3 regions of the Pseudomonas sp. MYb327 genome follow, and region 1 is predicted to be linked to each of the others. Evidence: predicted binding sites of a transcription regulator. Region 1 holds the regulator's gene; each other region holds the start of a gene.
What was found. Region 1 encodes FliA, which starts transcription of late flagellar genes. Its sites were predicted from a motif close to CTAAAGTTTNNNNNNNNNNNGCCGNTAA; they were not measured.
Positions count from the first base shown of each region.

Region 2: a site for FliA is predicted at 3,972-3,999, ahead of ABVN21_RS01180 (methyl-accepting chemotaxis protein). Genes of this name have one in related genera too.
Region 3: a site for FliA is predicted at 3,168-3,195, ahead of ABVN21_RS08570 (methyl-accepting chemotaxis protein). Genes of this name have one in related genera too.

Region 1 is NZ_CP159258.1:714,465-721,783, reverse strand. Features, by position in the region: gene ABVN21_RS03235 (chemotaxis protein CheA) at 1-1,298, opposite strand, end outside; gene ABVN21_RS03230 (protein phosphatase CheZ) at 1,346-2,134, opposite strand; gene ABVN21_RS03225 (chemotaxis response regulator CheY) at 2,154-2,525, opposite strand; gene fliA (RNA polymerase sigma factor FliA) at 2,692-3,432, opposite strand; gene fleN (flagellar synthesis regulator FleN) at 3,429-4,259, opposite strand; gene flhF (flagellar biosynthesis protein FlhF) at 4,376-5,704, opposite strand; gene flhA (flagellar biosynthesis protein FlhA) at 5,717-7,319, opposite strand, start outside.
Region 2 is NZ_CP159258.1:270,575-277,893, reverse strand. Features, by position in the region: gene secA (preprotein translocase subunit SecA) at 1-1,643, opposite strand, end outside; gene ABVN21_RS01190 (DciA family protein) at 1,951-2,406, shown strand; gene ABVN21_RS01185 (helicase HerA-like domain-containing protein) at 2,476-3,957, opposite strand; gene ABVN21_RS01180 (methyl-accepting chemotaxis protein) at 4,147-6,036, shown strand; gene ABVN21_RS01175 (glycosyltransferase family 1 protein) at 6,238-7,319, shown strand, end outside.
Region 3 is NZ_CP159258.1:1,909,420-1,916,738, forward strand. Features, by position in the region: gene ABVN21_RS08560 (AAA family ATPase) at 248-778, opposite strand; gene pnuC (nicotinamide riboside transporter PnuC) at 775-1,338, opposite strand; gene ABVN21_RS08570 (methyl-accepting chemotaxis protein) at 1,438-3,072, opposite strand; gene ABVN21_RS08575 (undecaprenyl-diphosphate phosphatase) at 3,334-4,164, shown strand; gene ABVN21_RS08580 (DUF1294 domain-containing protein) at 4,161-4,589, shown strand; gene ABVN21_RS08585 (MmcQ/YjbR family DNA-binding protein) at 4,652-5,011, opposite strand; gene ABVN21_RS08590 (LysR substrate-binding domain-containing protein) at 5,008-5,916, opposite strand; gene ABVN21_RS08595 (FMN-dependent NADH-azoreductase) at 6,047-6,658, shown strand; gene ABVN21_RS08600 (dienelactone hydrolase) at 6,826-7,319, shown strand, end outside.

The DNA.
Region 1 (7,319 bases):
ACTTTCTTGATCGGTTGCATCCGGGTCTTCATGACCGCGGTTTGCAGGTCGGCCGTGACCACATCAAGGTTCGACACTGCCTTGGACATGGCCTCATCGGCGCTGTTGGCACCCAGGCGAACCAGGCGGTTACGCACCAGAACCAACTCGCCGACCATGTTCATGATTTCGTCGAGACGCGCGGTATCAACCCGCACAGTGGTCTCGGCTTCACTGGCCGGTTTTTCCGCCGGCGCCGAAGCGGGTGCGCGAGCTGGCGCCGGCGCCGCAGCGGGTGCGGGTGTCGGTGCTTCAGCTTTGGGCTCAGGCGCCTTGGCCACGGGTTTCGGTGCAGCAGCCTTGGCCACTGGCGCGGCAACGGCAGCATTGGCACCGCTGGCGCTGCCGACTTCAAACTTGCCTTTGCCGTGCAACTCGTCGAGCAGCGCTTCGAATTCGTGATCGGTGATCAGATCGCTGCCGGCCGCGGCGGCGGTAGGCGCCGCTGGCGTCGGCACCGACGCGATGGCCGACTCCAGCGCATCGACAGCAAAGTTGCCTTTGCCATGAAGCTGGTCGAGCAGAGATTCGAATTCGTCGTCGGTAATGTCGGAGCTGTCGCCTGCCGCTTTCGGGGCTTGCGGCGCCGCTGGTGCAGCCGACGGGGCCACCGCGTCGACGGCGAACTGGCCTTTACCGTGCAACTGGTCGAGCAACGACTCGAACTCGGCATCGGTGATTTCGTCGCTGGCCGCCGCATCGCTGGCTGGCGCAGGAGCATCCGCCGGCGCCTCGGCCTGGGCCTTGACGGCGTTCAGCGAGTCCAGCAGCTGTTCGAATTCATTGTCGGTGATGTCACCCGATTCGCTTTCGGTAATGGCTGCTTCAACCACTTCAGCGACAGGCGCAGGAGCGGCCTCGTCAGCCGATTGCGGCTCGGCCAGACGTGCCAGGGCAGCAAGCAATTCAGGTGTGGCAGCCGTGATCGGGCTGCGCTCGCGGACTTCGCTGAACATGCTGTTCACCGCGTCCAGCGCTTCGAGAACAACGTCCATCAATTCCGAGTCGACGCGACGCTCACCCTTGCGCAGGATGTCGAACACGTTCTCGGCGATGTGACAGCACTCCACCAGCTCGTTGAGCTGGAGGAAGCCGGCGCCCCCTTTTACAGTGTGAAAACCGCGAAAAATTGCATTGAGCAAGTCCGCATCATCCGGTCGGCTTTCCAGCTCGACCAGTTGCTCGGACAGTTGCTCTAGAATCTCGCCGGCCTCAACCAGGAAATCCTGAAGGATCTCTTCATCGGCGCCGAAGCTCATTAATGGTGTGCTCCTAACAGGTCTAAAAACCTAAAAAACCTGAAAATCTAAAATCCCAGGCTGGATAGCAAATCGTCCACATCGTCCTGACCGGACACAACGTCTTCTCTTTTATCGGCATGAATCTGCGGACCTTCACCCTGAGAGAGATGTTTTTGTGGATCTTTTTCTGCAAGCATCGCTTCACGGTCATGTTCGATGCCCGCGAAGCGGTCTACCTGGCTGGCCATGAGCACGAGCTTGAGCAGGTTGCTTTCAACTTCGGTGACCAGTTGGGTCACACGCTTGATCACCTGACCGGTGAGGTCCTGATAATCCTGGGCGAGCAGAATGTCGTTGAGGTTGCTCGACACAGCGCGATTGTCTGCGCTGCTGCGTGCCAGGAATCCATCGACTCGCCGAGCCAGTTCGCGGAACTCTTCGGCGCCGACTTCGCGGCGCATGAACCGTCCCCAATCCGTGCTCAACGCCTGGGCTTCGTCAGCCAGGCTGTTGACCAGTGGCGTGGCGTTTTCCACCAGGTCCATGGTGCGGTTGGCAGCAGCCTCGGTCAGCTTGACCACATACCCCAGACGCTCGGTGGCGTCGGTGATTTGCGACACTTCCTCGGCTTGCGGCATGTTCGGGTCAATCTGGAAATTGACGATCGCGCTATGTAGCTCGCGGGTGAGCTTGCCCACTTCCTGATACAGGCCGCGGTCACGGGTCTGGTTGAGCTCATGGATCAATTGCACAGCATCGCCAAACCTGCCTTTTTCAAGGCTCGCGACCAGTTCGACGGCGTGTTTTTTCAGGGTCGATTCAAAATCGCCCTGCGAAGATTCGTTATGCCCCATAGCTCCCCCGTGGCGCAGTTCAACCGATGCGTTCGAAAATCTTCTCGATTTTTTCTTTCAACGCCTGGGCCGTGAAGGGCTTGACTACATAGCCGTTTACACCGGCCTGGGCTGCTTCGATGATCTGTTCGCGCTTGGCTTCAGCGGTCACCATCAGCACTGGCAAGTGCTTGAGTTTTTCATCGGCACGCACGTGGCGCAGCAGATCGATACCGGTCATGCCAGGCATGTTCCAGTCCGTCACCAGAAAGTCGATGCTCCCGCTGTTGAGCACCGGAATGGCCGTGGTGCCATCGTCGGCCTCGACCGTGTTGGTGAACCCAAGGTCACGCAACAGGTTTTTTATGATCCGCCGCATCGTTGAGAAGTCATCAACGATGAGGATTTTCATGTTCTTGTCCAATTCGACCTCCAAGCAGACTAAAACGCGCCCAGCACCTGGACGCGCCATTTCAATCAATCTGGCAAAGCACTCGATGACTGTCTGGAGTACAACGGATCGAGACCGGCGCGGTTCAACACCCCACCAGCCACGTCGCAGTGCCCCCACACTGCCTTCAGCGCGCTCGCCACTCTCCCAAACGCCCCCGCAAACGGGCCGCGCACTGGCTGTGTAACTGGCTGACCCGAGATTCGCTAACCCCCAGGACTTCACCGATTTCCTTGAGATTCAACTCTTCGTCGTAGTACAGCGCCAACACCAGTCGCTCACGCTCCGGCAAATTGGCAATCGCGTCCGCCAGCGCCGCCTGGAAGCGTTCATCTTCCAGGTCGCGTGACGGCTCGAGATGAGCACTCGCGCCATCCTCGTGCAGCCCTTCGTGTTCGCCGTCCTGCAACAGATCGTCGAAACTGAATAATCGGCTGCCGAGGGTGTCGTTCAAAATCCCGTAATAATCGTCGAGACTCAATTGGAGTTCGGCCGCAACTTCGTGATCTTTAGCGTCACGGCCGGTTTTAGCTTCAATCGAGCGAATAGCATCGCTGACCATCCGGGTATTGCGGTGGACCGAACGTGGCGCCCAGTCCCCTTTGCGCACTTCATCGAGCATGGCGCCGCGGATTCGAATGCCCGCGTACGTTTCGAAACTCGCGCCTTTGCTGGCGTCGTATTTTGTTGATACTTCAAGCAGGCCGATCATCCCGGCCTGAATCAGGTCTTCGACCTGGACACTGGCCGGCAGGCGCGCCAGCAAGTGGTAGGCAATGCGTTTGACCAGTGGCGCGTAACGCTCGATCAGCTCGTACTGCGCGTCACGCGCCGACTTCTTGTAGAGGTTGTAACCGCTGGCCGTCATAGCACGGGTCCTGCCGTTTGTTGCACGAGGCGCTCGACGAAAAACTCCAGGTGCCCGCGCGGGTTGGCTGGCAGCGGCCAGGTATCGACCTTTTGGGCGATGGCCTTGAACGCCAGCGAGCACTTGGAACGCGGGAACGCTTCGTAGACCGCGCGCTGCTTCTGCACGGCCTTGCGCACGCTTTCGTCGTACGGCACAGCGCCGACGTATTGCAGGGCGACGTCCAGGAAGCGGTCAGTGACCTTGGTCAGTTTGGCGAACAGGTTACGGCCTTCCTGCGGGCTCTGGGCCATATTGGCCAGGACGCGGAAACGATTCATGCCGTAATCGCGGTTGAGCAATTTGATCAATGCGTAGGCGTCAGTGATCGAAGTCGGCTCGTCGCAGACCACCAGCAACACTTCTTGCGCAGCGCGTACGAAACTGACTACCGAGTCACCAATACCTGCAGCGGTGTCGATCACCAGCACGTCGAGGTTGTCGCCAATATCGCTGAAAGCCTGGATCAGACCGGCGTGTTGCGCCGGGCTCAAGTGAACCATGCTCTGGGTGCCGGAAGCCGCCGGAACGATGCGGATACCGCCCGGTCCTTGCAACAGCACGTCGCGCAGTTCGCAGCGGCCTTCGATCACGTCGGCCAGAGTACGTTTGGGTGTCAGTCCCAGCAGAACGTCGACGTTCGCCAGGCCCAGGTCGGCGTCCAGCAACATGACGCGCCGGCCAAGCTCAGCCAAAGCCAGGGACAAGTTCACTGACACGTTAGTTTTCCCGACGCCACCTTTGCCGCCGGTCACCGCGATCACCTGTACGGGATGCATGCTGCCCATGTTATTTCTTTACCTTGTCTTGCATAGACGGAGGCCACATTACTGGCTGCGCGTTCTCAACCGGAACAATGCATGGCAGACCATCGATGTAGGTACAAAAACTATTCATTTTTACCTCAGCCAACCTGCTTGGTCGGACTGTGGTAGATGTCAGCGAACATGTCAGCCATGGCTTCTTCGCTGGGTTCTTCCTGCATTTGCACGCTGACGGCGCGGCTAACCAACTGATGACGACGCGGCAGATGCAAATCATCCGGAATCCGCGGGCCATCGGTCAGGTAGGCCACTGGCAATTCATGACTGATGGCCAGGCTCAACACCTCGCCCAGACTGGCCGTTTCATCCAGTTTAGTCAGAATGCAGCCGGCAAGCCCGCAACGCTTGTAACTGTGATAAGCGGCGGTTAGAACCTGTTTCTGGCTGGTGGTTGCCAGGACCAGATAATTTTTTGATTTGATGCCACGACCGGCCAGGCTTTCGAGCTGCATGCGCAGCGCCGGATCGCTGGCCTGCAGGCCGGCGGTGTCGATCAGCACCACGCGCTTGCGCAGCAGTGGATCCAGCGCCTGCACCAGCGATTGCCCCGGATCGACGTGCGTCACCGATACGTTGAGAATCCGACCGAGGGTCTTGAGTTGTTCCTGGGCGCCGATGCGGAAGCTGTCCATGCTCACCAGCGCGATGTTCTGCGCGCCGTATTTGAGCACGTAACGAGCAGCCAGCTTGGCCAGGGTGGTGGTCTTGCCCATGCCGGCAGGGCCGACCATGGCAATCACGCCGCCCTCTTCCAGCGGTTCAATTTCCGGCGTGGCAATCATTCGCGCCAGATGCGCCAGCAACATGCGCCAGGCCTGACGAGGTTCTTCAATATCGGTAATCAGCGCGAGCAAATCCCGCGACAACGGGCCGGACAGCCCGATGCGTTGCAAACGGCGCCAGAGGTTGGCCTGAGCCGGGCGGCTGCCCTGCAGTTGATTCCAGGCCAGGGAGCCAAGCTGTACTTCCATCAGCTCGCGCAGGCTGTTGAGTTCGGAACGCATGGAGTCGAACGCCCGTGGATCAACACCGCTGGAGGCAGGCGCCGGGGCTGGCGCAGGACGACGAGGCTCGCTGTAGGTCGGTTCGATCAGTGGTTCGGCGGCGGTCAGCGGCAGGCCGGCGAACAACTGGCGATTGGTCGCATTGTCGCTCTCGCCATCACTTCGCAGGCTCAATTCGGCCTGGGCGGTGACGATCCGCGACTGAGTCTTGCGCAACTCGTCTTCGAGCTCCATGTTCGGCACGCGCGGGGCCAACGCCGACAGCTTGTAATCCAGGGCAGCCGTCAGCTCGACACCACCGGCGATGCGGCGGTTGCCAATGATGGCGGCATCGGCGCCCAGCTCATCACGAACCAGCTTCATGGCCTGACGCATATCGGCGGCGAAAAAACGCTTAACTTGCATAAACCACTACCCTCAGCCGTTGGGCCCTACTGTCGCAACGATGGTCACTTGCTTGTTGTCAGGAATTTCCTGGTACGCCAACACGTGCAAACCCGGGACTGCCAGTCGGCCAAATCGCGAGAGCATCGCGCGAACCGGACCGGCCACCAGCAGAATCACCGGTTGACCTTGCATCTCTTGACGCTGCGCGGCGTCGATCAACGAACGCTGCAGCTTTTCAGCCATGCTTGGCTCCAGCAGAACGCCCTCTTCCGAGCCTTGTCCTGCCTTCTGCAGACTATTGAGCAATATTTGTTCCAACCTTGGCTCCAGCGTGATAACTGGCAGCTCCGACTCAGTGCCTACAATGCTTTGGACGATTGCGCGGGATACGCCGACGCGCACCGCGGCCACCAATGCGGCAGTATCTTGACTCTTGGCAGCGTTGTTCGCGATGGCTTCGGCGATGCTGCGGATGTCGCGCACCGGCACTTGCTCGGCCAACAACGCTTGCAGCACCTTGAGCAACTGCGACAGCGATACCACGCCCGGCACCAGCTCTTCCGCCAGTTTTGGCGAGCTTTTGGCCAGCAATTGCATGAGTTGCTGCACTTCTTCGTGGCCGATCAGCTCGCTGGAGTGCTTGTACAAAATCTGGTTCAAGTGGGTTGCCACTACTGTACTGGCATCGACCACTGTATAGCCAAGGGATTGCGCCTGCGAACGCTGGCTGATTTCGATCCAGACCGCCTCCAGGCCGAAAGCCGGATCTTTGGCGGTTATGCCGTTAAGCGTGCCGTAGACCTGCCCCGGGTTAATCGCCAGCTCGCGCTCCGGGTAAATCTCGGCCTCGGCCAGGATCACACCCATCAGGGTCAGACGATAGGCGCTCGGCGCCAGGTCGAGGTTGTCACGAATGTGCACGGTCGGCATCAGGAAGCCGAGGTCCTGGGACAGCTTCTTGCGCACGCCCTTGATCCGCGCGAGCAACTGACCGCCCTGGTTACGGTCCACCAGCGGAATCAGGCGATAACCCACTTCCAGGCCAATCATGTCGATTGGCGTCACGTCATCCCAGCCCAGCTCCTTGGTTTCCTGGGCGCGAGCCGGCGAAGGCAACAGTTCCTGCTGACGCTTGACCTCTTGCAGCGCTTGAACCTTGGCCACATTCTGCTTTTTCCAGAACAGGTAGGCTCCACCAGCGGCCAGAGCCGCCATGGTCAGAAAAGAGAAATGCGGCATGCCGGGCACCAGGCCCATGACTGCCATCAGTCCCGCCGCCACTGCCAGCGCTTTTGGCGAGGCGAACATCTGGCGATTGATTTGCTTGCCCATGTCTTCCGAGCCGGAAGCACGGGTCACCATGATCGCCGCTGCCGTGGACAACAACAGTGATGGCAATTGCGCCACCAAACCGTCACCAATGGTCAACAGCGCGTAAACCTTGCCGGCATCACCGAAGGTCATGCCGTGCTGGAAGATACCCACCGCCATACCGCCGATCAGGTTGATGAACAGAATCAACAGGCCGGCGATGGCGTCACCACGAACGAATTTGCTGGCACCGTCCATGGAGCCGTAGAACTCAGCTTCCTGTGCCACTTCCATCCGGCGCAACTTGGCCTGGTTCTGGTCG
Region 2 (7,319 bases), 440 kb from region 1:
ACTTGCTGGTGACGTTTCTGCCAGTCGGCCTTGATCTGGGCAATCTGCTCAGGGGTCGGGTCTTCCAGCGAAGCCACTTCCACTTCCCAGTTACCGCCCAACAGGATGTCGGTACCACGACCGGCCATGTTGGTAGCGATGGTCAGTGCGCCTGGGCGACCGGCCTGAGCGATGATCTCGGCTTCTTTTTCGTGGAACTTGGCGTTCAGAACCTTGTGTTCGATGCCTTCCTTCACGAGCAGACTGGACATGTGCTCGGAGGTTTCGATGGTGGCAGTACCCACCAGCACCGGACGGCCTGCGGCCATGCTTTCCTTGATGTCGGCGACGATTGCCGCGTATTTCTCTTCGGCAGTCAGGAACACCAGGTCGTTGTAGTCCTTACGGGCCAACGGCTTGTTCGGTGGAATGACCATGACCTGCAGGCCATAGATCTGATGGAACTCGAACGCTTCGGTGTCGGCCGTACCGGTCATGCCGGACAGTTTGTTGTACAGACGGAAGTAGTTCTGGAACGTGGTCGATGCCAGGGTTTGGCTTTCGGCCTGGATGTTCAGGTTTTCCTTGGCTTCGATGGCCTGGTGCAGGCCTTCGGACAAACGACGGCCCGGCATGGTACGACCGGTGTGTTCGTCGACCAGGACAACCTGGCCGTCTTGCACGATGTATTCGATGTTGCGGTTGAACAGTTTGTGCGCACGCAGACCGGCATAAACGTGAGTCAGCAGGCTCAGGTTATGCGCCGAGTACAGGCTCTCGCCTTCAGCCAGCAGGCCGATGCGGGTGAGGGTTTCTTCGACGTACTGGTGACCGGCTTCGTTGAGCTCGACCTGACGGGTCTTCTCGTCAACGGTGAAGTGGCCAGCCTTGGTGACTTCGCCTTCGACTTCCTCAACGTGCAATTCCAGCTGCGGGATCAACTTGTTGATCTCGATGTACAGCTTGGAGCTGTCCTCGGCCTGACCGGAAATGATCAGCGGAGTACGAGCTTCGTCGATGAGGATGGAGTCAACTTCGTCGATCACGGCAAAATTGAGTTCGCGCTGGAATTTTTCTTCCATGCTGAACGCCATGTTGTCGCGCAGGTAATCGAAACCGAATTCGTTGTTGGTGCCGTACGTGATGTCGGCGGCGTAGGCAGCGCGCTTTTCTTCCGGCGGCTGGAACGGCGTGACCACGCCGACCGTCAGGCCGAGGAATTCGTAGAGCGGACGCATCCAGTTGGCGTCACGACGGGCCAGGTAGTCGTTCACCGTCACAACGTGCACGCCCTTGCCGGACAATGCGTTGAGGTAAACGCCCAGTGTTGCCACCAGGGTCTTGCCTTCACCGGTACGCATCTCGGCGATCTTGCCTTCATGCAAGGTCATGCCGCCGATCAGCTGGACATCGAAGTGGCGCATACCCATGACGCGCTTGCCGGCTTCGCGGGCGACCGCGAAGGCTTCTGGCAGCAGCTTGTCGAGGGTTTCCCCTTTGGCGATGCGGGCCTTGAACTCATCCGTCTTGGCACGCAATTGATCGTCCGAAAGGGCCACCATTTGCTCTTCGAAGGCATTGACGAATTGCACCGTCTTGAGCATGCGTTTGACTTCACGCTCGTTCTTGCTTCCAAAAAGTTTCTTTAACAAAGGCGCAAACATATCGGCAGGATCTTCCACACTAAAGGGATGGAGGGCGGCCCCGTGAGTCGCCCGTGCAGCCCTCATGGCCGCATGCGAACGAGCATTCTACCCGGAAACGGTGGTGAGGAAAGTGGCGATATTCCACGATGCTGGCACTGCGCTTTGACGGGGCTCACTTAAAATAGGGGCGTTTTGCTCAACTTCAAGCCATCAAGGGAAGAAGTTAGTCGTTGATTTAATGAGCAAAGCAGGGACAAAAGCAATGGGGCGAGTGCATCCGGTGCTTTCTGCTACCATGGCGACTCTGTTACTTCAGGGTCTGATCATGGCATTTCGCCCACTTACGGCCAAAGTACCGGCCGTTCTACTACGCGAAGCCAAGCCGCTTAAAGCCATTCTTGGCCACGCGCAACGCCTGGGTCATTTGCAACGTTTGCTCGAAAGCCAGTTGCAACCCGCCGCTCGCGAACACTGTCATGTGGCGTCGTGGCGCGAAGGCAGTTTGTTGCTGATTGTCACCGATGGCCACTGGGCTACCCGCCTGCGCTACCAGCAAAAGCGCCTGCAACGGCAACTGCAGATGTTCGACGAGTTCACCAACCTCACGCGGATTCTGTTCAAGGTTCAGCCGCCCACCGTTCAGCGAGGTGCGACCGGTCATACGATGGATTTGTCCAATGATGCCGCTGCAACGATTCAGGCCACCGCTGACGGCATCAGTGATCCGAATTTGCGGGCGGCGCTGGAGCGTTTGGCTGCGCACGCCAAGACACGGAATTAGAAGCTAGATCAAAAGATCGCAGTCGGCGGCAGGTCCTGCAGGTCCTGCAGGTCGCTGCGATCTTTGCTTTTAACGGCGTTTTTTGCCGCCTAATAAAGAGCCCATCAAGCCGCGCACCAACTGTCGGCCAATTTGATTCGCTGCCTGTTGCATCGCCGACTTCAGCGCCTTCCCCGCCGCCGTGCCGAGAAACTCTCCCGCCTGTTCGGTGAAACTCGGTTCTTCCGGTTTGCCAGGTGCAGTTTCGGGTTCCGGCGCCAGCCCCTTGCGCCCCATCAGCACTTCATACGCTGACTCGCGATCAATCGGTTTGTCATAACGACCCTGCAACGACGAACCAGCGATCAATCCCCGACGCTCGGCATCACTCAGCGGCCCGATCCGCGATTGAGGGGGCGCCACCAAAACCCGCTGCACCATCTCGGGCGTGCCCTTGTCCTGCAAAGTACCCACCAGCGCCTCGCCGATCCCGAGTTCAGTCAACACCGATAAAGCATCGAACGCCGGGTTCGGCCGGAAGCCCTCGGCCACCGCCCGCAGAGATTTCTGTTCCTTGGCGGTAAAGGCACGCAAGCCGTGCTGTATCCGCAGCCCCAGTTGCGCCAGCACGTCATCCGGCAAGTCACCCGGCGATTGGGTGACGAAATAAACACCCACGCCTTTCGAGCGAATCAGCCGTACCACTTGCTCCAGCCGATCCTGCAACGCCTTGGGCGTACCGGCGAACAACAAGTGCGCTTCGTCGAAAAACAACGCCAGCAGAGGTTTGTCCGCATCGCCGCGCTCCGGCAGCTGCTCGAACAATTCGGCCAACAACCACAACAAGAACGTCGCGTAGACCTTCGGCGCTTCATGCACCAGACGACTGGCATCGAGCAAGTGAATGCGCCCACGGCCCTCGGCGGTCGGTTGCAGAATGTCTTCGAGCTGCAATGCCGGCTCGCCGAACAGCGCTTCAGCGCCCTGCTGCTCCAGAGTCGCCAAACGCCTTAGTAAAGCCTGGCTGGAACCGGTGGTCATCAACGCTGCATCGTCGCCCAGCAACGCCGGATTGTCCTTGAGGTGATTGAGCAGCGCCTTCAGGTCTTTCAAATCCAGGAGTAACAAGCCCTCGCGGTCGGCAACCTTGAAGGCGGCGTACAGCGCCGACTGCTGACTGTCGGTCAGCTCCAGCAAGCTTCCTAACAGCAGCGGCCCCATTTCACTCAAGGTTGTACGCAATGGATGACCGGACTGACCGTGGATGTCCCACAGGGTGACCGGATAAGCCGCAGGCTTGTGGTTCAGCCACGGCATCCCGGCGATCCGTTCGGCGATCTTGCCCTGAGGATTGCCCGCGGCGCCGAGCCCGCACAGGTCACCTTTGATATCGGCGGCGAACACCGCCACGCCGGCATCGCTGAAGGCTTCGGCCATGCGTTGCAAAGTGACGGTTTTACCGGTCCCCGTGGCACCGGCGATCAAACCGTGACGGTTCGCCAGGCGCATGGCCTGGGCGATCGGCTGCCCCGCGAGATCGGCGCCGATAACGAGTTGCAATGAGTCAGGCATTTGGTCACCCATGGTTAATCTTTGGTCCTACACGGCCGATAGAAATAACGACAAAGCAGACAGACACAATCTGGTAGGACATTTCCCTTAAGGAGCGATGGAAATATCACTTGCTTTCAACCGTGCCCGATTTACGTGCCTTTATAAAAGCACGTGCTGGGCATTAAGACCTTAGCGGAACTCCAAGCCATGAACAAAAATCTACGCTTCAGCCATAAAATCCTGCTTGCCGCCGCCCTCATCGTCATTGCCACCTTCTCCTCGTTCTCCCTGTACAACGACTATTTACAGCGCAACGCCATCCGCGAAGACCTGGACAACTACCTCAATGAGATGGGCGATGTCACCGCGAACAACATCCAGACGTGGCTGACCGGCCGTATTCTGCTGATCGAAAACCTCGCCCAGAACATCGCCATCAACCCGGAACAACCCAACGTTGCCAGTCTGCTTGAACAGAAAGCTCTGACGTCGACATTCATGGCGTCCTACCTGGGCGATGCCACCGGGCACTTCACCATCCGTCCGGACGCGAAAATGCCTGACGGTTTCGACCCACGGGTCCGCCCTTGGTACAAGGGCGCGGAAAACAGCAGCACCGCGACCCTGACCGAACCCTACGTCGATGCCGCGACCGGTCAAACAATCATCTCCATGGCCATCGCTTCGAAAAAGGCCGGGCAAAGCGTCGGCGTGGTCGGCGGTGACTTGAGCCTGCAAACCTTGATCGACACCCTCAGTGCCCGCGACTTCGATGGCATGGGTTACGCCTTTCTGGTCAGCGCCGACGGCAAGATCCTGGTTCACCCGGACAAAACCCTGGTGATGAAGTCCCTGAGCGAGGCGTACCCGAAAAGCACCCCGCGCATCAGTCGTGACTTCAGTGAAGTGGACGTCGATGGCAAGACCCGACTCGTCACCTTCACCCCGATCAAGGGCCTGCCATCCGTCAACTGGTACATCGGTCTGTCCGTCGACAAGGAGAAAGCCTTCTCGATGCTCAGCGAATTCCGCGCCTCGGCGGTCGTTGCGACGGTCATTTCCGTCGTGATCATCATCGCCCTGCTGGGCATGCTTATCCGCATCCTGATCCAGCCGTTGCACGTGATGACCCGCGCCATGGCCGACATTGCCGACGGCGAAGGAGACCTGACCAAACGCCTGACCATTGTGAACAACGATGAATTCGGCATCCTCGGCACCGCGTTCAACCGTTTCGTGGAGCGTATTCACGGTTCGATCCGCGAGGTGTGCTCGGCCACCGGCCAGGTCAATGAAGTGGCCTTGCGTGTGGTCGCGGCTTCGAACTCGTCGATGTACAACTCCGACCAGCAAGCCTCGCGCACCAACAGCGTGGCGGCGGCGATCAATCAGCTCGGGGCCGCCGCCCAGGAAATCGCCCGCAACGCCGCGCAAGCGTCGAACCAGGCCAGCGATGCCCGCAGCCTGGCGGAAGACGGTCAGCAGGTGGTGGATCGCAGCATTGTCGCGATGAATCAGCTGTCGCACATGCTCAGCGCCTCCAGCAGCAACATTGAGTCGCTCAACAGCAAAACCGTGAACATCGGGCAGATCCTCGAAGTGATTACCAGCATCTCCCAGCAAACCAACCTGCTGGCGCTTAACGCCGCCATCGAAGCAGCGCGTGCGGGTGAAGCGGGACGCGGGTTTGCGGTGGTGGCCGATGAAGTGCGCAACCTGGCGCACCGTACTCAGGAGTCGGCGCAACAAGTGCAGACCATGATCGAGGAGCTGCAAGTCGGCGCCCGCGAATCCGTCAGTACCATGAGCGACAGCCAGCGCCACAGCCAGGACAGTGTGGAGATCGCCAACCTGGCGGGCGAACGCCTGAGCAGCGTGACCCAGCGCATCGGCGAGATCGACGGCATGAACCAGTCAGTGGCCACGGCGACCGAAGAACAGACGGCAGTGGTGGAATCGATCAACGTCGACATCACCGAGATCAACACCCTCAATCAGGAAGGCGTGGAAAACCTGCAATCGACGTTGCGGGCGTGTTCGGATCTTGAGCAACAGGCGGCGCGGTTGCAGCAACTGGTCGGTAGTTTCAGGATCTAAGGCGCTTTCGCCGCCCCATCGCTGGCAAGCCAGCTCCTACAGTAGATATACAGTGCAACAAAGATCTCTATAGGAGCTGGCTTGCCAGCGATGGCCGTCTGTAACACTCCGCAAAAACTCCGCTATGCCCCGCCGTCCAAACCCCAACCGAACATCTATTCTTCAGGAAGGTCAACCTAGGGAGAACAACGGACCGGAGGGATGTTCATCGTGCATATCGCGGACATAACCATGTTCTACGCCCCCGCCAGCGGTGGCGTGCGCACTTATCTGGATGCCAAGCACCGTCGCCTGTACACACGGCCGGGCATTCGCCACAGTTTGCTGATACCGGGGGCTTCTTTCAGTGAACAGGAAGGTATTTTCACCGTCCCGGCACCCGCCCTGCCTTTCGGCAAAGGCTACCGCTTCCCTCTCCGCCTCGCGCCCTGGCGCAATGTCCTGCACGATTTGCAACCCGAACTGATAGAAGTCGGCGACCCGTATCTCACCGCCTGGGCCGCTCTGGATGCTCGACGGCAACTCGATGTCCCGGTGATAGGCTTCTATCATTCGGACCTGCCATTGCTGGTCAGCAACCGCATGGGCAACTGGGTTACGCCTAACGTGGAAGCCTATGTCAGCAAGCTTTACAGCAACTTCGACCGGGTGCTGGCGCCGAGCCGGGTGATGGCCGACAAACTGATTGGCCTGGGAGTGAGGAACGTCTTCGTCCAGCCCTTGGGCGTCGATTTGCAAACCTTCCATCCCGATGCCCGCGATCCCGGCTTGCGCGCCGAACTGGGGATCGACGAAAACACGCACCTGCTGATTTTCGCCGGGCGCGGGTCCAAAGAAAAAAACCTGCCGGTGCTGCTCGACTGCATGAAACATCTGGGCCGGCGTTATCACTTGTTGCTGGTTGGCTCATCGATGCCGAGCGTCGTACCGGCCAACGTCACCGTCATTGACGAGTTCTGTCCCGCCCCCCAAGTCGCACGCCTGATGGCCAGTGCCGATGCATTGCTGCATGCCGGCGACCAGGAAACCTTCGGCCTGGTGATACTGGAAGCCATGGCCAGCGGTATTCCGGTGGTAGCCGTGGCAGCGGGGGCTTTTGAAGAAATCGTCACCGATCAATGCGGCTTGCGGTGCCGACCGAACGATCCCCTGGCGATGGCCAATGCCGTGCGCGAGTTGTTCAATGCCGGCAGCGCGGTCCTCGGTCGACAAGCCCGACGGCATGTCGAAAAACACTACGCCTGGGACACCGTGGTCAACAGCTTGCTCGGTCACTATCACGC
Region 3 (7,319 bases), 1.2 Mb from region 1:
AAATTTTGTCCGGGAACCTGAAGAGCAAGCTGTTACAAGCGTGAGACAAAACTTTGCGCGCGCGAGCGTCTAAATCGTTTGCGCGGCTCTAGATCGGGGGTTGTGGGGGAGTGTTTCAACGCCTTAACAGATAAGGGCATTGCAGGCGAGGACTCGGCAAATCGGTCGTTTGAGACCGCATGGGTGTTTCAGGAATGGACAACTTTTACCCGAAACCGGGGAGAGTGCCGGGTGAAATCCCCCGAAATCAGGGGTTGCAGCCAAGCAGCTGTCCCACCGCGGTGAACGCCTGAGAGCGACGCGTAACCCAGTCGCCGTGCAGGATTTGAACCGGTTGCCGATGTTTTTCCAGCCAGGCCTTAGTCATGTTGAAAAACGCCTGACGCTCACTGAGTTCAGGCTGGCAACGCTGACCGTCGTCGGTCCATTCGACGTTTTCGGGCGACAACAGCAGATGCAGGTCGTACCGCCGGGCCAGGAGTGCTTGCTCGATCCAGGCTGGGCAGTCGCCGAAAAGTGTCTGGCTCCAGAGAATATTGCTCAGTAGATGCGTATCGAGGATCAGCAACTGCGGCCGACGCTCGCGAGCCTCATCCTCCCACGTCAGCTGACCACGGGCGATTTCAGGAATGTCCGCCAGGTTTGTGTCCCGGGGATTCTGTTCGATGAACCAGCGTACATACTCATCCACCAGGACCCCGCAAAAATGCGCCTGCAGCTCGGCCGCCAACCAGCTTTTGCCGCTGGACTCGGGACCGGTGAGCACCAGGACTTTCATGTGCGCAACGCCGGCGCCGCGCGCCATTCGCGCCAGCCTTGCACCGCAAGCAGCAGGAAGAGGCCATACAAGGCGGCGGTCAGATAAAGCTCTTTGTACACGAACAGGCCGACGAAGATCACATCCACCGCGATCCACAGCGGCCAGCATTGAACGCGTTTTTGCGCCATCCAGACTTGCGCCACCAGGCTGAAGCCGGTCAGTGCCGCATCAAGCCAGGGCTGGGCGGCGTCGGTCCAGTGAGCCATTGCGGCCCCCAGCAACAAACTGCCAACCGCCCCAAGCACCAAGCCCATCAGCACTGCCTGCGTGCCAAGTCGACTGACCTCGCGCCCTTGCTGCGCCACGCCTGCCCGAGTCCACTGGCGCCAGCCATAAATCTGCAAACCGGCGTAAATAACCTGGAGCAACATGTCCGAGTACAGCTTCACCTCGAAAAAGATCCAGCTATATATAAGCACCATGACCAGGCCGATTGGCCAGCACCAGGGGTTCTGTTTGACCGTCAACCAGACGGCAATGACACCGAGGGCGGCGGCAAACAGTTCGAGCCCGGACATGGGGGTTCCTTCGGAGAAATTGGAGAGGGTGCGGATTGTACCCGAAGATCAAAAGATCGCAGTCCTGAAGGAGATGCCTCAGGCTGCGATCTTTTCTGGTTAAACCCGGAACTGCTTGAGCAGCCCGTTCAATTGCTCACTCAGCCCCTTGAGTCGAACACTCGCCGCGCTGGATTGCTCAGCGGCCAGGGCGGTGCTGTGGGATAGACCGGCGGCCTGCGTGACGTTCTGGTTGATGTCCTCGACGACGTGCGCCTGCTGCAAGGTCGCGCTGGCAATCGACGCATTCAGTCCGTTGAGGTTGCGCAATGCCTGGCCGATTGCATTGAGGCTGGCACCGGCCAGTCCGGCTTGCTCGATGGTCAACTGTGACGCCCGGCTGCTGTCGCCGATCACCTTGACCGCCGCTTCGGAATGACTTTGCAGCCGTTCAATCATCGACTGGATTTCCGCCGTGGACTTTTGCGTGCGCTGGGCGAGCAACCGAACCTCGTCGGCCACCACCGCGAAACCGCGACCTTGCTCACCGGCGCGGGCTGCTTCGATGGCCGCGTTAAGCGCCAGCAGGTTGGTTTGCTCGGCGATGGAACGGATCACTTCCAGAACGCTGCCAATCTGCGTGCTTTCCGCAGCCAGGGTGCGGATCACTTCCACAGCTTGATCGATGGTGGAAGACAAGGTGTCGATCTGTTGCAGGCTGCCATCGATGTTGACCTGGCCTTGTCGCGCCTGAGCTTCGGCATCGCGCATTTCGCTGGCGGCATGCTCGGCGTTCTTCGCCACATCCTGGACGCCGTAAGTCACTTCATTAATAGCAGTGGCCACCAGTTCCATCTGTTGAGACTGTTGCTGACTGCGTTGCTGGGCCTGGGTGGCATCGTTGCCCAATTCGCTGGACGACTCGCCGAGCGCGCTGGCGGATAGCTGCAGCTCACTGATCACCAGGCGCAATTTCGCGGTGAAGGCATTGAAATGACGTGCCAGTTGCGTGACTTCATCCTGGCCATGGGTATCGAGGCTGCGGGTCAAGTCGCTTTCGCCGCTGGCGATGTTGGCCATCGCGTTCACGGTTTCCTGAAGCGGACGGACGATGCTGCGGGCGATCAGCATCACTAGCGCGACCATGACCAGCGCGATCGCCAGGCCGACCATCGAAGCTTTCCAGACCTGTCCATAGAACTCGGCTTGCATGTCATCGATGTAAACGCCCGAGCCAATCACCCAGCCCCAAGGCTCGAACAGTTTGACGTAGGAGGTTTTTTCCACCGGCGCACTGGCGCCCGGTTTTGGCCAGCGGTAATTGACGATCCCGGCGCCCTTGCTCTTGGCGACCGCGGCCATTTCGTTGAATACCGCAAAACCGTCCGGGTCGCGGATTGCCGAGAGGTTCTGGCCATCGAGTTTCGGGTTGGCGGCGTGCATGACCATCACAGGTGTCAGGTCGTTGATCCAGAAGTAATCGTTCTGGTCATATCGCAGGCCCCGAATGGCCGTCAGTGCTTGCTTCTGGGCGGCGTCGCGGGTGAGCGTGCCGGCGGTTTCCAGATCGTGGTAGTAGGTGAGGACGCCACTTGCGGTTTGCACCACGTGTTGGGTTTTCTGGGATTTGGCGACATACAAGTCGTCATGAATCTGCTTGAGCATCAACACGCCCAACGCTAGTAGCATCATGACGGCCACGATCAAGATGAGCCACAAACGCCGGCTGATCGACATATTGCGCAAGCTGTTCATACCGCGGTGCTCCATTTCTTGTTCTTGTAATAAATGATCGCCAGCGTTCAGCCGTTCCGACTACCCGGCAGCGCTATTCAGACTTGTCTGATAGGATTTCGGCCCCGCGCGGAAAAACCTGAACCCAAATTGATTTTTCACCAAATCTTTTGTGGTTTTATGTGATCTTGTGCGCGCAGGGCTTCAACAGCGCTGACCGTAATAAACGTTTTGAAAAATACTATTGGGGCATGCACTGTCGCATAGCCTTTTGGGGGATTGATGGATCTTTGGACTGCCTTTCAGGCGTTGATACTTGGGGTTGTGGAAGGACTAACGGAGTTTCTGCCGATTTCCAGTACCGGGCACCAGATTATTGTCGCCGACTTGCTCGACTTCGGTGGTGAGCGTGCGATGGCTTTCAACATCATTATCCAGCTCGGGGCAATACTGGCGGTGGTGTGGGAATTCCGCCGGAAGATTTTCGATGTGGTCATCGGCTTGCCGACCCAGCCCAGCGCGCGACGCTTTACTGCGAACCTGTTGATTGCCTTCTTGCCCGCTGTGGTACTGGGGGTGGTATTCGCCGACCTGATCCACCATTACCTGTTCAACCCGATCACCGTCGCCACCGCATTGGTCGTGGGCGGTATTGTCATGTTGTGGGCTGAGCAGCGCCAACATGAAGTGCATGCCGAGACGGTGGACGACATTACCTGGAAAGACGCATTGAAAGTCGGTTTCGCCCAGTGCCTGGCGATGATTCCGGGCACCTCGCGCTCCGGCTCGACGATCATCGGCGGGCTGTTGTTCGGTCTGTCGCGTAAAACCGCCACCGAGTTTTCATTCTTCCTGGCGATGCCAACCATGGTCGGCGCGGCGGTGTATTCGGGCTACAAGTATCACAAGTTGTTTGTGCCGGCGGACTTCCCGGTGTTCGCCATTGGCTTCGTCACCGCCTTCATTTTTGCAATGATTGCCGTGCGTGGCTTGCTCAAGTTCATTGCCAGTCACAGCTATGCGGCGTTTGCGTGGTATCGCATTGCGTTTGGCTTGCTGATTCTGGCTACCTGGCAATTCGGCTGGGTCGACTGGACCGCGGCCAAGCCATGAGTGATGCCAGCGGGCGCAACAATTCCGGACGCTATTCGGGCGGAGAGATCCGTCATCCGAGGTTGAAACTGCTTGTGTTCGCGATCCTGTGTGCGCTGCCGCTGTTCGGTTCGATGTCGTTATGGTTGCGCGGGGTTTCGCTGATTCCCCTCGCGGCCTACGGCATCGTCAGCGTGGTGGCGTTCTTGCTGTACTGGAGCGACAAACGCAAGGCTCGCGCCGACACTTGGCGCACGCCGGAAAACGTTCTGCATGCGCTGGAGTTCGCTGGCGGTTGGCCGGGCGCGCTGCTGGCACAGCAGGTGTTTCGGCACAAGACGCGCAAAATCTCTTTTCAACTGGTGTTCTGGGTCATCGTCCTGCTGCACCAGGTGTTCTGGATCGACATGCTGTTTCTGGGTGCAAACCTGCTGGCGTTGTTTTGACGATGCAATCTCGGGGCGAGGGAACTTGCTCCAGCAAGCGCCCTCGCCACAGGTGACTCGTTTTAAAGCAGCAACCCGATCTGGGTGCGTTTGGGCAACTTGCTGGCCACCAGTTGATGGGAGCGTTGCAACAAACCTTGCAGCTCTTCGGTACCCAGTGGATAAGGCGTCGCCATGATGATCCACTGGGCACGGGCCAGATACGGTGCCGGATGAATGCCGGGACGGTCGCAATGGCCGAGAAACAAGTCCTTGTCGACCTTGAAAGCCAACGACGCACCTCGCAGGTTTTGCAAGGCGAACATCTTGTTGCCGGCAATCGAAAACACCCGCACGCCGCCCCATTTGTAGTCTTCCCGTGCCCCGGGCAATGCCAGGCAAAAAGCCGCGACATCCTCTTCGCTCATGCGTCCTGCTTTCATATCAATCGGTCCCCGCAGGCATTGAATGTTTCAATCAAATGGTCGAGCCAGGCGCGTACGGCCGGCATTACCCCTCGCCGATGAGGGTAGACCGCTTGCAACCAGCCACCCGGCAGCGACCATTCCGGCAACAACTGCACCAGTGACCCGTCGGCCAATTCCTGCTCGCAGTACATCATGGGCAGCGTGGTAAAACCCTGGCCGGCGAGGGTGCAGGTCTTGCGCACGATGAAGTCGTCGATGCCCAGGCGCGCCTCCATGGCCAGATCGTGGCTTTTGCCCTGGCGATCCACCAGGCGGATGTGCACCATGCGATCGGGTTCGAGGGCGCCGAGTACCGGCAGGTCTTTCAGGTCATCGGGGTGGTTAATCTGATGCCCCTGGAGGAAGGCGGGGCTGGCCACCACCAGCATTTGCGCCTGACGCAAGCGGCGGGTTACCAGCAGCGGGTCTTCGTCGCCCGGTTCGCGCACGCGTAACGCGACGTCCACACCTTCGGTGACCAGGTCGACGCGGCGATTGACCAGCATCACCTCCAGTTGCACCTGGGGGTATTTCTCCAGAAAGTTACTGATCACCCCCGGCAGCATCTCGTGGGCCAGGCCGACCGGTGAGGACACGCGCAAACGCCCACGGGGTTCGCTGGACATGCTGGCCACCGCTTCGTCGGCCATTTCCGCTTCCAACAGCATTGCCTGGCAGTGCCGCAGATAGCGTTCGCCCACGGCAGTGAGTTTGAGTTGGCGGGTGGTGCGTTGCAGCAGGCGTGCACCTAGACGTTCTTCAAGCTCAGCGATGCGTCGAGACAGACGCGACTTGGGAATGCCCAGCAAGCGACCGGCCGCGGCGAAACCGCCGGCCTCCACGACTTTGGCGAAGTAATAAAGGTCATTGAGATCTTGCATTGGCATGACTCGATCGTTCTATCAGTGAGACAAACTATCGCATTGTTGCACGCTAATCAGCTATTGGTTTCGTCTGTAGGATTGTCTCCATCAGATCGCCCTGGCGGCGATCCTCACCTGGAGAACCCACATGAAACTGCTGCATATCGATTCGAGCATTCTTGGTGACAACTCGGCTTCCCGTCAGCTCAGTGGCGAAGTTGTAAAAGCCTGGCAAGCCGCCGAGCCGTCCGCCGTGGTGACCTACCGCGACCTGGCCGCCGATGCCATCAGTCATTTCTCTTCGACCACGCTGGTTGCCGCTGGCACCACTGCTGAACTGCGCGACGCAGCGCAACAACATGAAGCAGACCTGAGCGCGTCGACCTTGGCCGAATTCCTCGCCGCCGATGCCGTAGTGATTGCAGCACCAATGTACAACTTCACCATTCCGACTCAACTGAAGGCCTGGATCGACCGTGTTGTGGTTGCCGGCCAGACCTTCCGCTACAACGAAACCGGCCCTGAAGGCCTGTGCGTTGGTAAAAAAGTAGTGATCGTTTCGACGTCCGGGGGCCTGCATGCGGGTCAGGCGACCGGTGTCGCCCACGAAGAATACTTGAAGGTAGTTTTCGGCTTCATCGGCATCACCGACATCGAGTTCGTCCGCGCCCATGGCCTGGCTTACGGTGACGAAGTTCGCGCCAAAGCCATGAGCGACGCCCACACGCAGATCAGCGAGCAGTTGTTCGTCGCCGCGTAAAGCTTGCATAAAGACAACTGCCGTTCAGGCAAAGCCTCAAAAAACTCTGTATTCTGGATACGCAAGTACCAGGTACGGAGTTTTTTGTTTCTGGTCGTTTCAGATTGTGGCCCAAGTTATGCAGCCGAGGTTCACGTCTCTAGTCCGGTAACAAGGTGGGGCATCCCATGGTGCGTCTTTGTGCAACTTTACTGATTTGCCTGCTCAGCAGCCTGAATTCAGTGCACGCAGCGCCTGCGCCGCATCCTCACTGGAGCGTCGGCTTCCATGAGCTGAGCTTTCTCGATCCGCTCGACCTGCAGCCGATGCGCGCCATTGCGTTTTATCCGTCCAGCGAGCAAGAGCATTCCAGCAAGCTTGAGGGTTACACGGTTGAAGCCGGCGAAGACACCAAAGTCGCCATGGGCCGTTTCCCGATGCTGATGCTGTCTCACGGCAATACCGGAACCCCGCTGGCCCTGCATGATTTGGCAACGTCCCTGGCACGCAAAGGCTTCGTGGTGGTGGCCGTGATCCATCCCGGTGACAACTCCAAGGACCACAGCCGTCTCGGTACCTTGAGTAACCTTTACGGACGGCCGATCCAGATTTCCGAAGCCATCACCGCGACGTTGGGCGACCGCATGCTCGCACCCTTCGTCAATGCCGATCAGGTGGGTGT